2 regions of the Rouxiella sp. S1S-2 genome follow, and region 2 is predicted to be linked to the other one. Evidence: predicted binding sites of a transcription regulator. Region 2 holds the regulator's gene; the other holds the start of a gene.
The links. Region 2 encodes LexA, which represses DNA repair genes until DNA is damaged. Its sites were predicted from a motif close to TNCTGTATGTACATACAGNA; they were not measured.
Positions count from the first base shown of each region.

Region 1: a site for LexA is predicted at 4,062-4,081, ahead of GA565_RS12795 (YebG family protein). Genes of this name have one in related genera too.

Region 1 covers NZ_WFKL01000001.1:2,728,504-2,736,143, forward strand. Annotated here, with positions in the region: gene GA565_RS12780 (hypothetical protein) at 1-2,488, shown strand, start outside; gene GA565_RS24630 (hypothetical protein) at 2,771-3,610, opposite strand; gene GA565_RS12795 (YebG family protein) at 3,710-4,048, opposite strand; gene GA565_RS12800 (TetR/AcrR family transcriptional regulator) at 4,288-4,923, opposite strand; gene GA565_RS12805 (aldo/keto reductase family oxidoreductase) at 5,010-5,870, shown strand; gene GA565_RS12810 (helix-turn-helix domain-containing protein) at 5,993-6,877, shown strand; partial or broken gene GA565_RS12815 (zinc-dependent alcohol dehydrogenase) at 6,919-7,044, opposite strand; gene GA565_RS12820 (aldehyde dehydrogenase family protein) at 7,083-7,640, opposite strand, start outside.
Region 2 covers NZ_WFKL01000001.1:5,063,609-5,071,248, reverse strand. Annotated here, with positions in the region: gene plsB (glycerol-3-phosphate 1-O-acyltransferase PlsB) at 1-549, opposite strand, end outside; gene GA565_RS23215 (diacylglycerol kinase) at 675-1,043, shown strand; gene lexA (transcriptional repressor LexA) at 1,150-1,758, shown strand; gene dinF (MATE family efflux transporter DinF) at 1,897-3,246, shown strand; gene GA565_RS23200 (CsbD family protein) at 3,382-3,591, shown strand; gene GA565_RS23195 (GFA family protein) at 3,755-4,174, opposite strand; gene zur (zinc uptake transcriptional repressor Zur) at 4,205-4,714, opposite strand; gene dusA (tRNA dihydrouridine(20/20a) synthase DusA) at 5,028-6,059, shown strand; gene pspG (envelope stress response protein PspG) at 6,269-6,505, shown strand; gene GA565_RS23175 (quinone oxidoreductase) at 6,888-7,640, opposite strand, start outside.

The sequences.
Region 1 (7,640 bases), 2.3 Mb from region 2:
AGGAAATAAGGTACAGAACTATGGAGAAGCCAATTTTGATAATCCGGTAGATTTGGATTTTCTGGCGCAAGTCGAGGAATTTGCAACGTCTCTTATTGATGAACAGATCAATACCCCTGTACCTGCCGAGAGTGTGGGAGAGCATTTTTCGAGCAAACGACACTTACACTCTGGTGTTGATATTCAGACCGCGCCAGTGGCATCTAAACGCTCTAAGTTATCAGATACAGTCGCGCCTGAGCATCTTGCCCCAAAAGCAGGATGGAATGAGAAACTATTTTATAAAGATGTTGATAACTCACTTAAAAATATGATTTCTGAAATAAAAAAATGGCCTACTAATCATTTTTTTAAATTTACAACAAATGAATTTGATAACAAAATAAAAGAAAATCTTCACGCGCTTAGAAGCCAAGTTAATGACAAAAAGTTGATGACTACTGTAGCGCAAGGCATCTACGGTCAAGCAGTTAGAATATACAAGTTATCCATGTCCATTGATGAGAAAATACTACAACCTTTGAAGTTAGAAACGGAAAAAGTTAAGGCAGAGACAAAATTATACATCAATCAGTTGGAAAGTCGGGGGGAATACGAAAACTCGACTACGGAAATTAAAAAGACCTTACAGGTTTGTGATCAATATATCAGTAAATTAGTTGAGCTGCAGGAAATGAGTAATCCCTTGCTGGATAATGATACTCTGAAAAAAATTAGAAAAATGCTTGAACCTTTATCGCTATCGGAATTAAAACAAGCTCTTAATCAGGAAATAGCATCTGTACGTTACCTTGGGCTACCTGTTCGCAAAAACCTGCCAGATTCAAAACACATTGAGCCCATATCTACAGTGCTGAATGCCGTGGATATTGGGGATGTCTCAGCTCGAAAAAATCCCATAAATACAGTTACTGCAAATTCTAGCGCCCATCTGAATACAGTCAGTTTTTCGCAAGTGCACGAGGAGAAAGGCAAGGGGGGGTTAGAGCAGCAAGATCCAACAGAAGTGTTAGCGGGATCACGAGAGGCAATGGAGGCGGGCTTGGATAATTGGCTTGTTTGGTTAAAGGATGCAGAAGCTGCATCATGGGTAACAAAATCTATCTTTACCGGGAAAAACGAATGTGGAGGAGCACTTATTGTAGAGGAAATTTCTGAGGGTTTGCTCACGGCTTTACAGAACAAAAAGTTGAGCCCAGAAAGGGCGTACAGCGCTTTATTCCCGACTAAAAAAATTGAAAAGTTAGATTTTTTAAATTTATTACCACAATTGATGAGTCAGCCCGCGGGCGTGCGGCTCAGCTTGCTTTTAAATGAGTTCAGTAGCAGCAAGGTGGTGGCTGAGGAAATTAAAGAACTCATGATTGAGTCGTGTGTTTTGAGCCAAGGGATCAACAGGAAAATTTTTGAAAAAAATAATTTTTATAATCGAGTGAATATCATTGGGAAAAACTTAAACAAATTGAATGCCAACGATATGGCAAGTAATGAAAATTTAAAAGAGTTTTTACCGCAAGTTCTGCATGCGCAGAGCTTGTTTACAGAGTCGTTGCGCTTATTAGCAGGGGCAGGTTTCATAATGTATAAGGAGCCGGTTTTTTCCTGTGTGAAAAGTGACAATAAGAACGTTGCCAACTTGCGTAAAGCAGTGGAAAGTTCTGTACGAATTCAAGGGCACCTGCAATTTCTTAATCGGCCCATCACGAGGGGAATGCTGCAGGATGCTCAGTTGAAAGACAATGTGAGTTATGCACGTGGCCAGGCCGGAACAGAATTCTGGCTTAACCGATTTGCTGAGGCGAAGGTATCCTCTGATATAAAATCAACCGCAAGACAGCACGAACCTGAACCTGAATGGGTCAAGTGTTTACATGATTTTGCAAAAAATAATGTGAAACTGGCCAAGATAAGTGGCCTTCAAAAAGAAATGGAGTCAGAAATTCAGAGGATTAAGGCGAGAGAAGAATCTCTGGTCAGTAATAATTTACAGCCCGAAGGTTTCAATCCTGTCAGTGTGGCCATCGGTCTGGCCATGGATTTATGGGCTGAAGATCAACAAAGCATGTTAAGACCCGCTGGCCGTGACATTGGGTCAATGACAAGAGAGGGCGAACTGCAGCATGAAATCGCTAACAGACAAAATCTTAATACTGCCAATACAGAGTTGCACAGCGTATGGGCAAAAGCTCTAAGTCTTTTGGAATCTGGCGTGCCAGAAAAGTACCAGGAAAATCTGTTATCAGTGATGGGGGTCTGTGAAACAGCCATACTTGCAAATAATCTTGAAACTTATGTTACGGCATTGAAAACCGTTAACGAAGAGAATGTGCAATTACTTAAGGAACTCTCCGCTAATGAAAGGGTGAGTATGAGCATAGACTCTGGGCGAACTGCAGCTACTCCTGTTGCGAAAGTTGAAAAAACTATTTATTCACCTGACACATCAGCTCCGGTTAAAAAGCCAAGTCGCAGTGCGCTGCTTGCTTGATAAATGATAGCCAGATGTTTGGACTATTGATTGCTCAGACAGGGCGCTTGTTTGGGTAAAGTCGCTGCTGAATTTGAAGGTGGGATCTGATCTGTCGGGATAGAGAAGATAATCATCCACCAATACACTCTATTTAACATAATATACATTATGCGCACCAAGGTAGCGTTACGCGGATTCTGAGGTTTTGGCTTTGTCATGATATGGGGAGTTGTTCATAATGCTGCCTGACAGACTCTCTCCATCAGGCAGCTTTTATTCAGTACGCAGACAGGCTCGACACTATTCCGTGGTCGTAGTTGTTGCGGCGGGAGTTGTTGTCGTTTCTGGCGTCGACGTGGTTGGCGCTGAAGATGTTGGTGTTGACGTGGTTCCCGATGTCGTTGGCGTGGCGTTTGTCGTCGGAGTTGATGTCGCTGCCGGCGTTGTTGTTGTAGGACTTGTCGATGTTGACGGGGTTGTTGTAGATGTTCCTGTTGCTGCAGCCGGCGTTGTTGTTGCCGTCGGAGTCACTATCGACGTTGGTACGGAAGGAACCGTGGTTGCTGTTGGCGCAGTCGGGGTTGTTGGCACAGTTGCTGCTGCCGGTGCGGCCGGTGTATTGAACATGACCTTAGTCGACGGGCGCACAGAGAACTTGGGTGTCGTATCCGTAACGGAATAATTTACGTGCTGTTCAATAGTGGGCGCCGTGGTGACTTCCACTCCAGGGATTGTTACACGCCCTACCATAGAACGCGCATAGCCGCCGATTTGATGTTTACCGGCGCTGACGTGCAGCTCAACCGTTTGACCAATAGCAAGAATACCAGCATCGGTACCATCTACGGTCACATACACCGGCGCACCGTCATCTGCCAACGCTGGAACATGGGTAACTGTTACCACCGTTGGCCCGGAAGAGAAATCTGCAATATTGACTTTAGCCGGAGTTAATGCAGCGCTTGCCGCCGTCTTGGCCGCTGACGTTGCAGCAGTAATCTTTGCACAACCGGTCAGCGTAAGGGCTGCGGTGATGGCAATCAGTGTGAAACGGTTAATCATGTTGCGACGTCTTCCTATCGTATGTTTTTGTGACCCGGCTAACATCATAACTGATAAAGATATTGAGATGAATGTCATGCTGTAAATCTTGACCAAAACCAGACAGTTCACCGCTCTAAATAACAAAAAGCCCGCGATTTATTCGGCGGGCTTAAACATAAGGTCTTGAAAAAGCGATCAGGCTGCTTTAACTGCGCGGATCTTTTTGTCATTATCAAGTTCATCAGTGTCTAGTTTTTCAGACTCTTCAACCTCGCGAGCGCCCTCACCGCCCTTCACTTCTGGTAATTTACTGGTCCGGAGGATGTGCTGAACAGTTTCTTTTTGCTCGGCAAGCAGCAGTGCCACGCTCTCAGCCTGAGACTCTTCGATCGCAAGGCCACTCTGCATTAGCCAATCGGTGAACGCTTCGGCCATATCAAGCATTTTGTCGTAGGCATCCGCTTCTTTCTTGCTGGCAAATGTCATTTTCTCTTCACCTTTTCTGACCACAACGAATTTTGTTTCAACAGCCATGATTGACTCCTTATACTGTAATTATATACAGTCTATCAGCGTTTGTGCAGCATTGCCACTGGTGAGGCCTGAAGATTCTGATCGCGCTACGTGAATTCTGGGTCATCCATGCGGCTGATTGCTGCCAGATTTTTCATTTCACACACCCATTTTTGGGCGTTTATTGCACTAAACTTAAAATCCAGTACAACAATAAAAAACAAAGAGGCATATTAGCGTCAAATAAGTGACATTGTCACTTATCGAGGGTTCCCCGCCCGCTCTAAATAACCGAGACATAGCAACTCAAGCTCGTGGCCAAAAGCGCGAATAGTTTCTGGCTGCGGCTGGCTTTCTAGTAATAAACGTATTGGCCCTACTAGCGCGCCTGAAAACATGAAGGCGGTTGCCTTAAGATCGTTGAAGCAGACATCGGTAGCTGTTTCTAACATGGCTTCAAGCCTGGCGCGGTTACGAGTCTCTATCTCTCGTACATAGTCGCGGGAGTCGAGTTCTCCGGCAACGGAATAAAGCGCCGAGGCCTGAAGCACATTTTCCGTTTTAGCGGCCATAAAAGCGCTAACAACAATATTTACCATCGTCGACAGCGGCAGGTTATGCGCTGATTGGGTGGCAAGCTCCATCGTCTCCGACATCATTTCCAGATGGCGCTGCAATACCGCAAAAAGCAGCGCCTGCTTTTGAGGAAAATATTGATAAAGGGTGCCAACGGAAACGCCGGCCCGCTCTGCGACGCGAATTGTCGTTAAACGCTGCAAACCGTCAGAGAGTAAAACCTGAATAGTGGCTTCAAAAATCGCGTCGACAGTCATCTGCGATCGCGCCTGCTGCGGCTGTTTACGGGGGGTCAGCCCCTTTCCATCATCGATAACCATATGCGAATTCACAATCTGAACAATTATTCATATTCTAGTTAAGCACGTTAACGCTACGTAAACAATGTTCCATAAGGGGTTTATAAATGACTAAAGCAACGCACGCGGGTACTTTTAAACTTGGCGACACTGCGGTGACGCGTATGGGCTATGGGGCAATGCAACTGGCTGGCCCTCATGTTTTTGGCCCCCCAAAAGACCGCAATGCGGCAGTTGCTGTGCTTCGCGCCGCCGTTGAGAGCGGGATTACGCATATCGATACCAGCGATTTTTATGGCCCGCACGTCACTAATCAAATTATTCGCGAGGCGCTTCATCCCTATTCCGATGAGCTGACCATTGTTACCAAAGTCGGTGCTCGCCGCGGCAGCGACGGTTCGTGGAACGTCGCATCATCACCTGCCGAGCTTGAGTCTGCGGTGCATGATAACCTTCGCAATCTTAATCTCGACGTACTGGATGTGGTAAATCTACGCATCATGTTTAATGTAGGTGCACCTTCTGAAGGGGATATTGAAGAGCCTTTATCCGCGCTTGCAAGCTTGCAGGCGAAGGGGTTAATTCGTCATATTGGTCTGAGCAATGTCACTGCGCGTCAGGTTGAACAAGGCCGCAGTATCGCCCGCATTGCGTGTGTGCAAAATATGTATAATCTTGCGCATCGCAACGATGATGCGTTGATTGATTCGCTTGCCGCTGACGGAGTTGCCTATGTGCCATTTTTCCCGCTCGGCGGTTTTTCGCCGCTGCAGACGGACGCACTGAGTCATGCTGCATCAGTATGTGAGGCCACGCCGATGCAGGTCGCCCTCGCCTGGTTATTAAAACGCTCCCCCAACATTTTGCTTATCCCAGGAACCTCGTCCGTTGAGCATCTTAAGCAAAATATTAAGAGTGTTAAACTCGAATTACCGGCAGACGTATTGGAATCTTTGAATAAAATTTAAAATAAAAACGGGTTTGAACTCCATAAGAACAACAGCAGGGATGCTATCATCGACGTGCGTGCCATTTAGTGGGACCGTTAGTGATAAAAAATGTTTATTTGCAGCATATTCAGGAGCTTAATTTGCAGGACGAACCGACGTTAGATTTTCATGACGAACTCATAAAAGCAATGGTTTATTGGATTGAAGCCAATTTAAGTGATCGCTTGACCATGGAAAAGGCCTCAAAAAAAACCGGCTACTCTCGCTGGTATCTCCAGCGTTTGTTTAAAAGTAAAACGGGGTATGTACTTGGAAAATACATCCGTGACCGACGTTTGACGATGGCGGCTATTGCACTGCGCCTTACCGACATGACAATACTCGAGATTTCAGATTACTTTTCCTTTGATTCCCAGCAAACATTCACCCGAACCTTTAAAAAGAATTTTGCCGAAACTCCGGGCAACTATCGTCGTAACGCATCGTGGACGATGAATGGGATTATCCCGCCACTGGCGCTGAAGGAATTTCCGCAACCTGAATATGAGTTTGTAGAGTTACCTGCGATGGCTTTTGTCGGTCAAACAGAGACGTATATTTACCCTTTTGATGCTTTGTATAACAGTAAATATCACGTACATCATCAAGAACTTTCACGCTATCTGACGAATTCTGAAGCGCTGTTTGAAACAGTTTGGGGCTTGTCAGATATCTATCCTGATAGCGAAGAAACCATGCCCAATGCCTTGCAGTTTAAGTACACCGTGGCCCAACAGGTCAGCTTAAAACATCGTTATAACATTAGGGTGCCGGCAAGCAGATATATGAAGATAAACTACACACACGATCTGAGCCGTATTAATGATTTTATACTCTACGTCTATTCTGCGCTGCTTCCGTCGTTAGACCTGAAGTTCATCATGCAGCCAGATTTGGAAAGATTTTCACCAGAACTTCGCCTTAATGGCATTACCTGTGAATACTATATTCCTTTGGAAAGCATTAACACCGGCCGCACAGAATAAAATGCACGGCCGGTCTTTGACATAACTTATTGATGAAAAGCTTACAGCGCCAAATCAACCACAATGCGGCATTTAACTTTACCTGCATGCATACGAGTCAAAATATCGTTGATGTTACTCAGTGGCTCAACGGCGATCGTTGCCACTACTTTGTGTTTTCCGACGAATCATTGTTTTAATCTTTCACTCCTTAAAAGGAAACGGTTTAGAACAGTCCTAATGGCGACGTGTCGTAACTCACGAGCAAATTTTTGGTTTGCTGATATTGATTTAGCGCCATTTTATGCGTTTCACGGCCTACGCCAGATTGTTTGTAGCCGCCAAATGCAGCATGCGCCGGGTAAATGTGATAACAGTTGGTCCAGACTCGGCCCGCTTTGATACTGCGGCCCATTCGATAAGCCAGATTACTGTCGCGCGTCCACACGCCCGCACCCAGTCCAAACTGGGTCTGGTTGGCAATCGACAGCGCCTCGGCCTCATCTTTAAAAGTGGTTACGCCAATAACCGGCCCAAAGATTTCTTCCTGGAAACAACGCATCAGATTGTCGCCCTTGATGAGCGTTGGCTGAATGTAGTAGCCGTTGTCCAGCTCGGCCGAGATACTCGCGCGATTTCCGCCGGTCAGTATCTGACCCCCTTCCTGTTTTGCAATGTCGATATAGGACAGAATTTTGTCGAACTGCTGGCGTGAAGCCTGAGCACCAATCATGGTGTCGGTATCGAGCGGATCGCCACGGCGGATGGTGGCCACTTTTGCCAT
Region 2 (7,640 bases):
TTTATCCGTGCCATGCTGAGTGGCCATATCGCGCAGCGATACCGTGTTCGAAAAACGCACAAAACTGTCGCGACCGAGCCAGAGCACGGCAAAGAATTTTTGTACGCCGTTCAACACGCGAAGATGCGGCGTGTCCTGACCTTCGCGGCCCGGCGCACGACCAAACATAACCGAGACCGGCAGCATTTGAATATCCAGATTAGGGTTATTGCGATGCAGGTCGAGATAGTCGTGGAAAAGTTTTACCGACTCTTGTTTAGGCTGATAATAGGAAAATACGCGCGGTCCTTCACCAATAAAAACGTGGCTTGGCAGGTGTACGCCGTCTATTTCTAGCGGAATAAGAGGATCGGGCAAGTTCTGCGCCAGGCATTGAACCCGCAGAGTAAGGAGATCGGCCTTAGAGTTATAAGGCAAAACATACAGAATTGGGCGAGTTGGATCTAAACGCAACTCCGTCACCGGATCTGTAGGGATGACCTTGCTTCTTACCAGCAATTTTAGCGGTAAATTCAATAGGGTATAATAAAGTCTACGCCATCCTGACATAAAAAACGTAAAGCCTCTTGTTAGCAATTCGCCGCAAGGATACCAGAAACCCGGTATGAGATCTGTGGTGATAGGACAACGGATTCAGGCTAAAATGCCCCAAAATCACTTTAAGACGCAAAATAATGTCAAATCAAGTTACGGGATTGACCCGAATCTACAAGGCCGCAGGTTACTCCTTAAAGGGATTAACCGCGGCCTGGAAAAACGAAGCTGCATTTCGTCAGGAAGCCATTGTCGTGGTGCCTGCCATCTTACTGTCATTTTACCTGGATGTGAGCAGCATCGAGCGTATTTTAATGATTGGTTCACTGATTTTAGTCTTGGTTGCTGAATTATTAAACAGTGCAGTAGAAGCCGCCATCGACCGCATAGGACCGGAATTTCACACGCTTTCTGGCCGCGCCAAAGACATGGGGTCGGCCGCCGTTCTCATTACCATTGTTTTTGCCATTTTCACTTGGGCAACTATCCTGGTGCCGCGCTGGCTCTGAATGTTTTAAATATTCTTAATGTCTGTTTTTGTTCACTCTTAGGTTTTAATTCACCCATTACCTGTATATACTCACAGCTGGACTGTATAAACAACCAGGGGGCGGAATGAAAGCACTAACGACCAGACAACAAGAGGTCTATGACCTTATTCGCGATCATATCTCGACCACCGGTATGCCGCCAACTCGTGCCGAGATTGCCACACGTCTGGGGTTCCGTTCACCTAACGCGGCAGAAGAGCATCTTAAGGCGCTGGCGCGCAAGGGCGTAATCGAGATTATATCCGGCGCTTCTCGCGGTATTCGCCTGCTGATGGAAGAAGAAGAAGGCCTGCCGCTGATTGGCCGCGTAGCCGCCGGTGAGCCGTTATTGGCGACCCAGCACATTGAAGCGCATTATCAGGTTGATCCTGCCATGTTCAAACCCAACGCCGACTTCCTGCTGCGCGTAAGCGGTATGTCGATGCGCGATATTGGCATCCTCGACGGTGATCTCCTGGCGGTTCATAAAACGCAGGACGTTCGCAACGGTCAGGTAGTTGTTGCGCGCATCGATGACGAAGTCACGGTCAAGCGTCTTAAGCGACAGGGTAATACTGTACAGCTGCTTCCCGAAAACAGTGAGTTTGAACCGATTGTGGTCGACCTGCGTCAGCAGAGCTTCAGCATTGAAGGCCTTGCGGTCGGTGTTATTCGCAATGGTGACTGGATCTAACACCCGCAGTCAGAATCTTGCCGTTCGTTCGGCACATGTTCCCTGCCAGCAAACGCCAGTCGTTTGTCCATCGCCCCTTAACTGGGGCGATATTGTTTTTGTCCCGAATCGTTATCTCAGCCTGGGTTTTTAGCCATTATGCGATCGCTTTTCAGCTTGCCTACACTCAAAAAAACCTTCTTCAGCCCAGCCGATAAGGCCCTGTGGCTTCTCGCGCTGCCGATGATCTTCTCAAACATTACCGTGCCTTTATTGGGTCTGGTAGACACCGCCGTCATAGGCCATCTCGATAGCCCTGATTATCTTGGCGGCGTTGCGGTGGGCTCAATGGTCACCAGCTTCCTGTTTATGTTGCTGCTGTTTTTGCGCATGAGCACGACGGGACTGACAGCGCAGGCATTGGGAGCAAAAGATAACGTCCTGTTGGCGCGGGCTTTCGTCCAGCCGTTTATGTTGGCCTTGATTGCCGGTGTGCTGATTTTTCTGTTCCGCCAGCCGTTAATCTCATTGGCCCTAAGCATTGTCGGCGGCAGTCATGCCGTCTTGAATCAGGCCGAGATTTTCCTTTCTATTCGCTGGTACAGCGCACCGGCTTCACTGGCAAATCTGGTGATATTAGGGTGGTTATTGGGCATTCAATACGTCAGAGCGCCGGTGATTATGCTGATCGCTGGAAATCTGCTTAACGTCGTGCTCGACCTGTGGCTGGTGATGGGGCTTGGGTGGAATGTTAAAGGCGCCGCCGTGGCGACCGCCTGTTCAGAATATGCCACCTTGGCACTTGGACTATGGTTGGTTTCAATTGTAATGAGAAGGCGGGGGATCAATTTTAGCCTCTTAAAACAGTCTTGGCGGGGAAATCTGCGCCAGCTGATTACGCTTAATCGTGACATCATGCTGCGCTCGCTGCTGCTTCAACTGTGTTTTGCTTCTTTGACCATCATCGGTGCGCGCTTAGGCAGTGAGATTGTTGCGGTAAATGCCGTATTAATGAATCTGCTGACCTTCACCGCCTTTGCTTTAGACGGCTTCGCCTATGCGGTAGAGGCTCATTCGGGTGAGGCATTTGGTGCCAAAGATAAAAGCCGGCTTTTGCATGTTTGGCATGCCGCTTGCCGTCAGGCAGGACTCGTGGCGCTAATCTTTGCCGTCGTTTATGCACTGGCCGGTGAACAGATTGTTAACTTACTGACCTCTTTACCCGAGCTTCGGGCGCAGGCAGACCGCTATTTAAATTGGCAAATCATTTTACCTCTGGTCGGCGTGTGGTGTTATTTACTCGACGGCATGTTTATCGGTGCTACTCGCGGACGTGAAATGCGCAACAGTATGGCGATCGCCGCGCTCGGCTATGCTCTGTCGCTGCTGGCGTTGCCCGTTTTGGGTAATCACGCGCTGTGGTTGGCGGTGGCGGTATTTTTATCCCTAAGGGGGCTGGCCTTAGGATGGATTTGGCGTCGCCATTGGCGTTATGACAGTTGGTTTTAAATTCTTTAGATTAATCCTAGTTATACGCTTTATTACTGCTTTAACCTGAATTATTGAAATCCTCGACTACAATTAGAACTGTTGATAAGCATTTATCAAATGCAGTCAAACCTAAGCTATACAGGAGAGTTGATGATGAATAAGGACCAAGCAGACGGTAACTGGAAGCAGTTCAAAGGCAAAGTGAAAGAAAAATGGGGTAAGTTGACCGATGATGACCTGACCGTCGTTGAAGGTAAGCGCGATCAGCTTGTCGGCAAGATTCAGGAAAGATATGGATATCAGAAAGAAGAGGCTGAAAAGGAAGTTAAGTCCTGGGAATCAGACCATAAATACCACTGGTAGAAGGTGATTCTCCCCGAATCTGCATCCTGAGCATTAAGCTGCTCCTACCCAAGACGCTTTTCAGGATGCAGGGTACAAGGACGTACCCAACCCATTGACTTAAAGTATAAACCCGCCCAAACCAATTCAACGCATCTAAAAATTTTCTCGTCTTGTTGATGACTCATTCATCTGATTGAGTAAATCTCAGGTATCCCGCAATCAGTGAACCGCCTTTGGAATCGGCGGGATGACTTCTGCCGTTCAATACGGGTACTTCAGCGAAATCAAACGGTGAAACGCCTTCGAGGCAGGCTACGTTAATGCCGTATTGCGTAGGATTGGACCGACGTTGATGGTGGGTGTAAATGCCGCAAATTGAGCAAAAGTAGTGTTTGGCCGTTTTGGTATTGAAGCTGTACTCGGTCAGTTTTTCCTGCCCTTGAGTGAAACTAATATCTTTCAGGTCTGCCGACACCGCAACAGCTCCGCGCATGCGGCAAAGCGAGCAATCGCAGCGTCTGATGGTGTTAAACCCGTCGGTAAGTTTGACGTTAAACTTTACAGCGCCACAGTGACAACTGGCCTTGAAGATATCTCGCATCACTTTTCCTCGACTTAATTACACGCATTTTTATCGCTTTTTAACTGCAATGCTGTGGTCATGTTCGCAGTGGTCGTGGCTTTCACAGGATTCAATGACTGAGCAATCGGAGCACAGTCCGTGAGCTTCAACCACGGAGTGACGCAGCACAAAACCCGAGTCTTTAGCCAGCTTGCTTAGACGTTCTTCGATGCCGTCGGTAGTTTTTTCGGTAACAAAACCGCAGCGATCGCAGATAAACAAGGCAGACGTGTGGCTTGGTTCCTCAAAGTGGTGGCAGACAACATAGCTGTTTGCCGACTCAACCCGATGAATAAAGCCTTGTTCCAAAAGGAAATCGAGAGCGCGATAAACCGTTGGGGGCTTGGCCTGCGGCTCCGTTTTACGCAACAGGTCCAGCAGATCATAGGCGCTGATGGCCCCCGGTTGTTGCGTCATTAAGCGCAATACTTCGAGCCGCTGCGGGGTAAGCCGTACGCTACGTTGCTGACAAAGATGCTCAGCCTGAGTGAGAATATTTTCCGTAGTGGTTGGGTTCATCGCGACGTCTCTGCATAAAAAGAGTGCTGATTTTATCATGCTTCTGTCTATTCGCCGAGACCTGACCCGCAGTTACTTAGTTCTGAACCCGTACCAGCCAATCGTGCTGTTAACAGTATGAGATCATGTCGGTGAAGTTTTTCTGCCTCCGCCACAGCATTGGCGCGTCAGCACGCCCCCTCGCAACTATGGTATAGTGAGCAATACTTCCGCTAATTCCTGTATCCGAGTGCACCCTGTTATTGTGTGCAGCATGGTGTACTGAGAAAGCATCAATTAGCCTAAATAGATAAAAATGCACGAAAATACAGAAATGAACACCTTACTGAATCGCGGTGATACCGCCGTCACGGCGCAAAAATACAGTGCGCAGCGTTTTTCTATTGCACCTATGCTGGACTGGACCGATCGCCACTGCCGCCACTTTCATCGCACGATGAGCGGCGAAGCGCTGCTGTATACCGAAATGGTCACCACCGGCGCTATTATTCACGGTAAGGGCGATTATCTGGCGTTTGGCGAGCAAGAGCATCCTGTTGCTCTGCAGCTCGGCGGCAGCAATCCCCAAGATTTAGCCATCTGCGCCAAGTTGGCCGAGGAACGCGGCTATGATGAAATCAACCTCAATGTGGGTTGTCCTTCCGATCGCGTGCAAAACGGCATGTTTGGTGCCTGCCTCATGGCGCAGGCTTCTTTGGTCGCCGACTGCATCAAGGCAATGCGCGACGTGGTGTCTATCCCCGTAACGGTAAAAACCCGCATCGGTATTGATGAACTCGATAGCTACGCGTTTCTTTGCGACTTTGTGCAGCAGGTTTCTGAGCACGGCGGCTGCGATACTTTTATCATCCATGCGCGCAAGGCCTGGCTTTCCGGATTGAGTCCAAAGGAAAACCGTGAAGTCCCGCCGCTCGACTATCCGCGCGTTTATCAGCTCAAGCAGGATTTTCCAGACCTGACCATGGCAATTAATGGCGGTATCAAAACGCTGGATGAGGCGAAGCAGCATCTGCAACATATGGATGGCGTGATGATCGGTCGTGAAGCCTATCAAAATCCGTCCATGCTGCTAGAGGTTGACCGCGAACTGTTTGGCAGCCAGAAATCGGCACTGACAGGTCCTGAGGTGATCCGCGCGCTCTATCCCTATATTGAAGCGGAACTTTCAAAAGGCACCTACCTCGGCCACATTACGCGACACATTCTGGGCATTTTCCAGGGTATTCCGGGAGCTCGCCAGTGGCGCAGACATTTGAGTGAAAATGCGCACAAACCAGGGGCTGGAATCGACGTCGTTGAGCAGGCCTTGTCGATGGTGACCCGTCCGCAAATGGCCACGACTTAAGCGTAATTCGATTGCAGGCTTAAGCGATTTCACCAATTGTTGGTTTTTCTGACCACTGAACCTTTCCCGCTTCATCAACGGGAAGTATAATCTATTGATATTTAACAACTTAAATAATATTACGCACTGGCACGTTTCTTGATACTTCTCTTGGTAGAACGTCTTATCAGTAATGTCTGTCGACACTGTTTTTCCTGAGGAGTATTGCCATGTTGGAAATTTTATTCGTACTCGGTTTTTTCTTTATGCTGTTGCTGACCGGTATTTCATTGCTGGGGATGGTCGCTGCGTTAGTGGTGGCGTTTGCCGTAATGATGTTGGGTGGACTCCTGGCAGTTGTTATAAAAATGTTGCCTTGGTTGATTCTGGCCGTAGTGGCCGTATGGATTTATCGCGCCTTCAAGCAGCCTGAAAAACCGCGTTATAACCGCAGACGCTTTCGTTAAGCATGATGTATTTGCTGATTAAAATATAAACGGCAAGCTTATCAGCGGGATAAATTCGGCATCTGGGATGTGGAAAATGTAAGACCTCAGGCATAACTTTTACTTATGTGGGCTCGATCACAGGTTGAGTGATAAAGTGCTTTCGCAACCAATTAATCATATTTTTTAACATTGGTGGCTGCTAGGATGGACTTATCGTGACAGACGACAAGCTTTCATCAAATCTGGTGAGCTCTAAAATAGTTGCTTAAGCAACATCGCCGCCAGATTTACCTTGCAGTAACCTACAGGCAGTACCGTTCTGAACTCAACATGATTGACGTCGGAACAGCATAAGAGGGCTCCCTAACCGGAGCCCTCTTTGCTTTTGAGCCAACCCCGTTTATTGACCTGGGATCAGCAGGCTTGAGCCAGTTGTGGCGCGGCTTTCCAGCGTTTTGTGAGCCTTACGTGCCTGAGAAAGCGGGAATTTCTGCGCGTCTTTTACGTCAACCTTAATAGCGCCGCTGGCAATCAGCGAGAAAAGCTCCTCACTGGCGGCCGTCAACTCTTCATAGTTAGTGACGTAGTTATTGAGGGAAGGGCGCGTGACGTACAGCGACCCCTTTTGATTCAAAATGCCGAGATCTACGCCGGTTACCGGACCCGAAGCGTTGCCAAAGCTCACCAGCAGGCCCTGACGTTTCAGGCTGTTGAGCGAGTCCAGCCAGGTGCTTTTACCCACCGAGTCATAAACCACCGACACTTTTTCACCCTGAGTCAGTTCGGCAACGCGCGCGGCGATGTCTTCGGTTTGATAATTGATCGTTGCCCATGCTCCCGCTGCTTTAGCGAGCACCGCTTTTTCATCGGAACCGACCGTACCAATCAGTTTGGCACCCAACGCCTTGGCCCATTGGCAGGCGATCAGCCCTACGCCGCCTGCCGCCGCCTGGAACAAGAAGACGTCACCGGCTTTCACTTTATAAGTTTGGCGGAATAAATACTGCACCGTCAGACCCTTAAGGAAGGCCGCGGCGGCCTGTTCAAAACTGATGGCATCAGGCAGTACAAAGACCTTTTGCCCTGAAACATTATGGATTTCACTGTAGGAGCCGAGTGGCGACTGGGCGTACACCACGCGGTCTCCCACCTT